2 linked regions of the Variovorax terrae genome follow. The protein of the gene in region 2 interacts with the protein of the main gene of each other region in a pairwise test. Links are inferred from orthologs where the notes say so. Each region holds a gene or a part of one and is shown on either strand. Other genes may lie near its edges.

Region 1 (5,269 bases), on a different replicon or contig from region 2:
TGTACTTGTCCTTCTGGCCGATGGTCACGGCCTGCGCGGTGCCGGTCTTGCCCGCGCTCAGGTAGCCGGCGCCCGCGAACACGCGCGCCGAGGTGCCCTCCTGCGTCACGCCCACCAGGGCGCGGCGCACCACGGCCACGTTCTCGGGCTTGAAGCCCAGGTCTTCGGGCGCGGGCTGCACCACCGGCTCGCGCGTGCGCGTCACCGCGTCCTGCGTCGCCAGCACCAGGTGCGGCTTGTGCTTGACGCCGTTGTTGGCCAGGATGGCCGTGGCCTGCGCCATCTGCAGCATGGTGAAGGTGTTGTAGCCCTGGCCGATGCCCAGCGAGATGGTTTCGCCCGCGTACCACTTCTTCTGCTCGGGGCGCTTGTAGGCATTGCGCTTCCACTCGGTGCTGGGCAGCACGCCGCGCACCTCGCCGTTGATGTCGATGCCGGTGATCTGGCCGAAGCCCAGCGGCTTCATGAAGTCGTGCATGGTGTCCACGCCCATGTCGTTGGCCAGCGAGTAGAAGTACACGTTGCTCGACTTGACGATGGCGCGGTACATGTCGACCGGCCCGAGCGCGATGTCGCCGTGGCTGCGGAAGGTGTGGCCGCCGAAGGTCCAGGAGGCGTTGTCCTGGATGATGGCGCTGGGCGAGCGCTTGCCGGTCTGCAGCGCGGCCATGGCCATGAACGGCTTGTAGGTGGAGCCCGGCGGGTAGGTGCCGCGCAGGGCCCGGTTGAGCAGCGGCTTGTCGAGCGACTCGTTGAGCGCCTGCCAGTTCTCCACGTCGATGCCCTCGACGAACAGGTTGGGGTCGAAGGTGGGCTTGCTCACGAAGGCCAGCACCTCGCCGTTGCGCGGATCGAGCGCGACCAGGGCGCCGCGGCGCTCGCCGAACATGTCCTCCACCAGCTTCTGCAGCTTGATGTCGAGCGACAGCATCACGGTGTTGCCCGGCGTGGCCGGGTTGCTGGCGAGCTTGCGCACGGCCCGCCCGCCGGCCGAGGTTTCGACTTCTTCCACGCCGGTGATGCCGTGCAGTTGCCGCTCGTAGCTCTGCTCGACGCCGAGCTTGCCGATGTAGTCGGTGCCGCGGTAGTTGCTGTCGTCCTCGGAGTCCTCGATGCGCTCCTTCTCGGCCTGGTTGATGCGGCCGATGTAGCCGATCACGTGGCTCGCCAGCTCGCCGTAGGGGTAGTTGCGGAACAGCCGGGCCTTGATGTCCACGCCCGGAAAGCGGTAGCGCTGCGCCGCGAAGCGCGCCACCTCCTCGTCGCTCAGCCGCGTGCGCACGGGCAGCGACTCGAAGCTCTTGGACTCCTCCAGCAGCTTCTTGAAGCGGCGCCGGTCGCGCGGCTGGATGTCCACCACCTGCGCCAGCGCATCCAGCGTCTGCTCGAGGTTGCCGGCCTTGGACGGCGTGATCTCCAGCGTGTAGGCCGAGTAGTTGGTGGCCAGCACCACGCCGTTGCGGTCCAGGATCAGCCCGCGGTTGGGCACGATCGGCACCACCGCGGTGCGGTTGCTCTCGGCCTGCTCGTCGAGGTCCTCGTGGCGGATGACCTGCAGGTAGGCCAGCCGCAGCACCAGCAGCAGGAACGCCAGCAGCACCACGGCGCTGGCCACCAGCACCCGGCGCCGGAAGCGGGACAGGTCGGCTTCGACGTTGGGCAGCTCGGTCATTGGAGCCCCCACGCTCCCCGAGGGCGCTGGCCTTGCTTGAAGCGGCCCTGCGCTGCGGCCGTGCGGGCGTTCATAGCGGTCTGTTCTCGTCGGGATCGGGCGCCCGGCGCTGCGGCGCCAGCAGCAGCACGCTCACCACCGGCCACAGCAGGGCCTCGAACAGCGGCGCCAGCAGCAGGCTCAGGCCGGGAAACACGCCGCCGCCGATCATGCGGATGGTCAGCTCGATCGCATGGGCCGCGACGAACAGCGGCAGCACCTGCAGCGCCTGCGAGGGCACGCTGAACCACAGCAGGCGGCGGTGGATGGTGATGGCGAAGAAGCTCAGCGCGGTGTAGGCCCAGGCATGCTGGCCCAGCAGCGCGGCCTGGTGCACGTCCATGCACAGGCCGAACACGAAGGCGGCGCCGATGCCCACGCGCAGCGGCTGGTGCACGCTCCAGAACACCAGCACCAGCGCCAGCACGTCGGGCATCCAGGCCACCCGCCCGAGCGGCACCAGGTTGACCAGCAGGGCCATCACCAGGCTGCCCCAGATGAACACCGGGTTGGCCGGCAGCAGCAGCTGCTGGCCCGGTCGCATGATCATGGCGTGCCTCCGGTGCGGTTCATTTGCGCGGGCCCTTGCGCGCCGTTTCGCGCGCGGCATCGCCCGGCGGGCGCTCGGGAATCTGCGCCGACACCGGGCTCAGCACCATGACGTAGCGCGCGCCCTGCACCAGCGCCTGCGGCACGCAGTGGATGCGGGCAAAGGCCGAGTCGGCGCGGCGCTCCACCTTGTCCACCTTGGCCACCGGCAGGCCCGGCGGGTAGACGCCGTCCACGCCGCTGGTGGTGAGCAGGTCGCCCGACTGCACGTCGGCATTGCCGGCCATGAAGCGCAGCTCCAGCCCGCCGCCGGCCAGGCCGGTCGGGTCGCCGTAGGCCACGCTGCGCGCGCCGGTGCGGGTGTTCAGCACGGGGATGGCCTGGTCGCGGTCGATCACCAGCGTGACCTCGCTGACCAGCGGATGCACGCGCGTGACCTGCCCCAGCACGCCGGACTCGTCGAGCACCGGCGAGCCGGCCTCGATGCCCTGGGCCAGCCCCTTGTCGATGATCACCTTGCGGGTGTAGGGGTCGGCCGCGTCGTACAGCACCTCGGCGGCCTGGGCCGGCGTGGTCACCTGCTCGCGCAGGGCCAGCAGCTTGCGCAGGCGCTCGTTCTCCTGCGCCAGCTGCTCGACCTGGTTGGCGCGCTGCGACTGCAGGGCCAGCTTGCGGCGCGCCGCCTGTTCCTCGCCCTGGGCGCTTTGCAGCGCCTCGAAATAGCTGCCGCCCTGGCGCGCGAGTTGCACCGGGCGCAGGGCCAGCCATTGAATCGGATAGAGCACGGTGGCCACCGCCGCGCGCAGCGGCTGCGTGACGCGAAAGCGCGCATCGGCCACCATCAGCAGCAGCGCCAGCGCGCTGAAGAACATCAGTTTGGACAGGGCCGACGGGCCCTGCTTGAAGAAGGGCGGGGGCGTGCGGTCCAGGGTGCCCAATGGCATGGTGGTCCTCTCCAGTCAACCGGCGGCCGGGCCGGGCATCGCCACGAAGTGGCGGGGCCGCGGCCGGTGGACTGGCTTCACGTCACTCCGAGGTAAAGATGCTGCCCATGCGCTCCATGCGCTCGAGTGCAATGCCGCAGCCGCGCACCACGCAGGTTAGCGGGTCCTCGGCCACCAGCACCGGCAGGCCAGTTTCCTCGGCCAGCAGGCGGTCGAGGTCGCGCAGCAGCGCACCGCCGCCGGTGAGCATCATGCCGCGTTCGGCGATGTCGGCACCGAGCTCGGGCGGGGTCTGCTCCAGCGCGTTCTTGACGGCCGAGACGATGTTGTTGAGCGGGTCGGTCAGCGCCTCGAGGATCTCGTTGCTGGAGATCGTGAAGGAGCGCGGCACACCCTCGCTGAGGTTGCGGCCCTTGACTTCCATCTCCTTGACCTCGGAGCCGGGAAAGGCGGAGCCGATGTTCTTCTTGATGGCCTCGGCCGTGGGCTCGCCGATCAGCATGCCGTAGTTGCGGCGGATGTAGTTGATGATGGCGTCGTCGAAGCGGTCGCCGCCCACCCGCACGCTGCCCTTGTAGACCATGCCGCCGAGCGAGATCACGCCGACCTCGGTGGTGCCGCCGCCGATGTCCACCACCATCGAGCCGCTGGCCTCGCTCACCGGCAGGCCGGCGCCGATCGCGGCGGCCATCGGCTCCTCGATCAGGTAGACCTCGGAAGCGCCCGCGCCCAGGGCGGATTCGCGGATCGCGCGGCGCTCGACCTGGGTCGAGCCGCAGGGCACGCAGATGATGATGCGCGGGCTGGGCTTGAGCACGCCGCGCGGATGCACCATCTTGATGAATTGCTTGAGCATCTGCTCGGTGACGGTGAAGTCGGCGATCACGCCGTCCTTCATCGGGCGGATCGCCTCGATGTTGCCCGGCACCTTGCCGAGCATGGCCTTGGCCTCGTGGCCGACGGCCTGGATGGTTTTCTTGCCCTGGGGGCCGCCTTCGTGGCGGATGGCGACGACCGAAGGCTCATCGAGAACGATGCCTTTGTCGCGGACGAAAATCAGGGTGTTGGCAGTACCAAGGTCGATGGCAAGGTCGGTGGAGAAGTACCGACGGAATGCTCCAAACATTACAGTCCTCTCGGGCACGGCCTGCGCTTCGGCGGGCCGTCGCCATGTGAAATGGGTCAGCAGGGGGGCGAAATCGTCATTTTTGGTGCAAATACCGGCTGTTTTGCAGCCGTTGCGTCAAAGGCGGGATAATACCCCATCCCCTGTGAATAACTTGTCGGGCAGCACTCTAAAAGGCGCTGGTTACACCCGGTTTCGACTCATCACCCGTCATGTCACTGACTTCTTCCGATATCGGGCGCATCGCCCATCTGGCGCGGCTGGAGCTGAGCCCCAGCGAAAGCGAGCGCATGCTCACGCAAATCAACGGCTTCTTCGACATCGTGGAGCAGATGCGCGCTGTGGATACCACCGGCATCGAGCCGCTGGCGCATCCGGTGGCCGCCATCCAGGACATCGCGCTGCGCCTGCGGGACGATGTGGCAAGCGAGCCCGACCAGCGCGAAGCCAACCAGCGAAGCGCGCCCGCGGTCGAACGCGGCCTGTTCCTCGTGCCGAAGGTGATCGAATGAGCACCGGCCGGGCACTGCATGAACTGGGCGTGGCGCAGCTCGCCGCGAAGCTGCGCGGGCGCGAGGTCTCCGCCGTCGAGACGGCGCAGCACTTTCTCGCGCGCATGAAGACGCACGAGGCGCTGGGCGCCTTTCTCGCGACGAACGAAGACGCCACGCTGGCGCAGGCGCGTGCGGCCGATGCGCGCATCGCCGCGGGCACGGCCGGCGCGCTCGAGGGCGTGCCGCTGGCGCACAAGGACATCTTCGTCACCACCGACTTTCCCACCACCGCCGGCTCGAAGATGCTGGAGGGCTACCGCTCGCCGTTCGACAGCACGGTGGTGCGCAAGCTGGCGGAGGCCGGCATGGTCACGCTCGGAAAGCTCAACTGCGACGAGTTCGCGATGGGCTCGGCCAACGAGAACTCGGCCTTCAAGCCGGTGCG
Region 2 (3,648 bases):
GGCAGGCCACGGCCTGCTCGGCAGCGATGCGCGCGCGGTCCGGGCCGGCCGCCACGGCCGTGCCCATCATGGCCTTGCCGGGTTCGCCCATCACGGTGCGCACGTCCTCGAAGTCGACGTTCACATGGCCGGGCACGTTGATGATCTCGGCGATGCCGCCCACGGCGTTCTTGAGCACGTCGTTGGCATGGGCGAAGGCCTCGTCCTGGGTGATGTCGTCGCCCAGCACCTCGAGCAGCTTCTCGTTGAGCACCACGATCAGCGAATCGACGTTGGCCTCGAGCTCGGCCAGGCCGTTGTCGGCATTGGTCATGCGGCGGCCGCCTTCCCAGTCGAACGGCTTGGTGACCACGCCCACGGTGAGGATGCCCATCTCCTTGGCGATGCGCGCGATCACCGGTGCGGCGCCGGTGCCGGTGCCGCCGCCCATGCCGGCGGTGATGAACAGCATGTGCGCGCCGTCGATGGCCTCGCGGATGTCGTCCGCCGCCGCTTCCGCCGCGTCGCGGCCCTTGTCGGGCTTGCTGCCGGCGCCCAGGCCGCTCTGGCCGAGCTGGATGGTCTTGTGCGAGGAGCTGCGGGCCAGGGCCTGCGCGTCGGTGTTGGCGCAGATGAATTCCACACCCTGCACATGGCGCTCGATCATGTGCCCGACCGCGTTGCCGCCGCCGCCGCCCACGCCGATCACCTTGATCTGGGTGCCCAAATTGAATTCCTCTACTTCAATCATTTCGATGCTCATGTTCTTACTCCTGATTTTTCCTGAATAGTGCAGTTGCCATGTAATTGCGTTGGGGTGCGTCATGAACGTTCATGACGGCGGATCGGTGCACCGCCATCGCCAGTGAGGGCTGCCGCGCGCGAGCCAGAGTTTGTGTTTCATGGTCAGAAGTTCCCCACGAACCAGTCCTTGACGCGGCCCATGGCGGTTTTCATGGAGCCGTTCTTCTGCGCCACCTTGAAACCGCGCAGGCGCGCCAGGCGCGCCTCCTCGAGCAGGCCCATCACGGTGGCCGCGCGCGGCTGGGCCACCATGTCCGACAGCGCGCTCGCATACTTCGGGATGCCGCGGCGCACCGGCTTGAGGAAGATGTCCTCGCCCAGCTCCACCATGCCCGGCATCACGGCGCTGCCGCCAGTGAGCACGATGCCCGAGGACAGCACTTCCTCGTAGCCCGATTCGCGCACCACCTGCTGCACCAGCGAGAAGATCTCCTCGATGCGCGGTTCGATCACGCCGGCCAGCGCCTGCTTGCTCAGCATGCGCGGGCCGCGGTCGCCCAGGCCCGGCACTTCCACCTGCTGCTCGGGGTCGGCCAGCAGCTGCTTGGCGTAGCCGGCCTCGACCTTGATGTCCTCGGCGTCCTTGGTAGGCGTGCGCAGCGCCATCGCGATGTCGCTGGTGATCAGGTCGCCCGCGATCGGGATCACGGCCGTATGGCGGATCGCGCCGTTGGTGAAGATCGCCACGTCGGTGGTGCCGGCGCCGATGTCCACCAGCGCCACGCCGAGCTCGCGCTCGTCCTCGGTCAGAACCGCCAGGCTCGAGGCCAGCGGGTTGAGCATGAGCTGGTCCACGTCGAGGCCGCAGCGGCGCACGCACTTGATGATGTTCTCGGCCGCACTCTGCGCGCCGGTGACGATGTGCACCTTGGCCTCCAGGCGGATGCCGCTCATGCCGATCGGCTCCTTGACGTCCTGGCCGTCGATCACGAACTCCTGCGGCTCCACCAGCAGCAAACGCTGGTCGGTCGAGATGTTGATGGCCTTGGCGGTCTCCACCACGCGCGCCACGTCGGCCTGCGTGACCTCGCGGTCCTTCACCGCCACCATGCCGCTGGAGTTGATGCCGCGGATGTGGCTGCCGGTGATGCCGGTGTAGACGCGCGTGATCTTGCAGTCGGCCATCAGCTCGGCCTCCTTGAGCGCCTGCTGGATGCTCTGCACCGTGGCGTCGATGTTGACCACCACGCCGCGCTTCAAGCCATTGCTCGGCGCGATGCCCAGCCCCGCGAGCTTGAGCTCGCCGCCGGGCAGCACCTCGGCCACCACCACCATCACCTTGGCGGTCCCGATATCCAGCCCGACGACCAGGTCCTTGTACTCTTTTGCCATATATGCACCTGTTGTGTCTTGGGTTCCCGCTACTTCTTGCGGGCGTCCGCGCCCACCGTGGTCACGCCGCGCAAGCGCAGCGCGTAACCATCGGCGTGGCGCAGATCGGCCGCTTCCAGCGAGTCCGCCTTCCGTCCATACTTCGAAACTACCTGCGTCAGCGTGTGCGTGAAACGCTGCACACGCGCCGCCACTTCTCCGGGCGAGCCGCGGCCGAGCTCGATCGCCGCGCCGCTGTCGAGCTGCACGCGCCAGCCGCCGCGCCCGGACAGGTCGAGCTCTTCCACCGTGGCGTCGAGTGGCGCAAACAGCGGCTTGAGCACGCGGTACATCGCCAGCACCTGGGCCGCCTGGCCATCGGGGCCGCTCAGGTGCGGCAGTTCGTCCGCCTCCACCTCGTCCACGTTGGCCTCGAACACCTCGCCGAAACTGTTGACCAGCCGGGACTCGCCGTCCGCCCCCCAATAGGCCACGGGCTGATGCTCCTGCAGCGTCACGTCCAGGCGGTTGGGGAACTCACGCCGCACCACCGCATGGCGCACCCAGGGCACGGACTCGAAGATGGCGCGCACCTGCGCCAGGTCCGCCGTGAAGAAATTGCCCGCCAGCCTAGGCGCTACGTTGGCGCGCAGGGTGACGGCGTTGTTGTGGGCCACCTCGCCCTGCACCGTGATGCCGCCGATGGCGAACACCGGGTTGCGCAGCGCCCACCACACCACCGCCGCCAACGCCATGGCGACGCAGGCCAGGAACAGGGTCGTGGCGACCATGTTCATGAGCTTGACGTCGAACGGCGCGGGCAGCGTCTGGGTCATGCAGGCGCTCCAGGAAGCAGGCGGTGGTCGAGCGAGGCCGACAGCAGCACCCTCACGCACAGCTCCTCATAGCTGATGCCGGCCGCACGGGCCGACATCGGCACCAGCGAGTGGCTGGTCATGCCGGGCGAGGTATTCATCTCCAGCAGGAAGGGCTTGCGGTCGCTGGCGCGGATCATCAGGTCGGCGCGGCCCCAGCCGCGGCAGCCCAGCGAGCGGTAGGACGCCAGCACGATGCGCTGGATCTCGCGCTCCTCGGCCTCGGGCAGGCCGCTCGGGCACTGGTATTTCACGTCGTCGGTGAAGTACTTGTTCTGGTAGTCGTAGGCGCCCTCGGGCGCCAGGATGCGGATCACCGGCAGCGCATGGGCGCTCGCGCCTTCGCCCAGCACCGGGCAGGTCACTTCCTCGCCCTCGATGAACTCCTCGCACAGCACGTCGGGGTCGTAGCGCGCCGACAGCTGCACCGCGTCCTGCATCTGCGAGTAACCCATGACCTTGGTCACGCCGATCGAGGAGCCCTCGCGCGGCGGTTTGACGATCAACGGCAGGCCCAGCTCGTCGGGCACGGTGCGCACGCGCACGCGCTCCTGCTGGTCCGGCGCCAGCCACACGTACTTCGGCGTGGGCAGGCCCTCGGCGCTCCACACGCGCTTGGTCATCACCTTGTCCATGGCCACGCTGGAGGCCATGACGCCCGAGCCGGTGTAGGGAATGC

What was found. Proteins that work in one complex are often made in the same cells at the same time.
Region 1: the proteins of ftsA (region 2) and MMF98_RS19550 interact in binary tests that used the Escherichia coli proteins (3 or more experiments, as listed by UniProt). The link is inferred for Variovorax terrae from one-to-one orthologs.

What each region holds. Positions count from the first base shown.
Region 1 is NZ_JALGBI010000003.1:36,911-42,179, forward strand. The notes cover bases 2,309-5,269. They hold MMF98_RS19550 (rod shape-determining protein), read right to left. Parts: upstream 4,331-5,269; coding sequence 3,287-4,330; downstream 2,309-3,286. Other genes in these bases: mreC (rod shape-determining protein MreC), read right to left, coding at 2,309-3,204; gatC (Asp-tRNA(Asn)/Glu-tRNA(Gln) amidotransferase subunit GatC), read left to right, coding at 4,543-4,842; gatA (Asp-tRNA(Asn)/Glu-tRNA(Gln) amidotransferase subunit GatA), read left to right, coding at 4,839-5,269. In the rest of the region: mrdA (penicillin-binding protein 2), read right to left, coding at 1-1,672; rod shape-determining protein MreD, read right to left, coding at 1,743-2,261; more of mreC, read right to left, coding at 2,281-2,308. UniProt on the Escherichia coli protein: Forms membrane-associated dynamic filaments that are essential for cell shape determination. Acts by regulating cell wall synthesis and cell elongation, and thus cell shape.
Region 2 is NZ_JALGBI010000001.1:449,567-453,214, reverse strand. The notes cover bases 1-2,842. They hold ftsA (cell division protein FtsA), read right to left. Parts: upstream 2,116-2,842; coding sequence 886-2,115; downstream 1-885. Other genes in these bases: MMF98_RS02035 (cell division protein FtsQ/DivIB), read right to left, coding at 2,145-2,842; ftsZ (cell division protein FtsZ), read right to left, coding at 1-742. In the rest of the region: more of MMF98_RS02035, read right to left, coding at 2,843-2,930; MMF98_RS02030 (D-alanine--D-alanine ligase), read right to left, coding at 2,927-3,648. UniProt on the Escherichia coli protein: Essential cell division protein that assists in the assembly of the Z ring. May serve as the principal membrane anchor for the Z ring.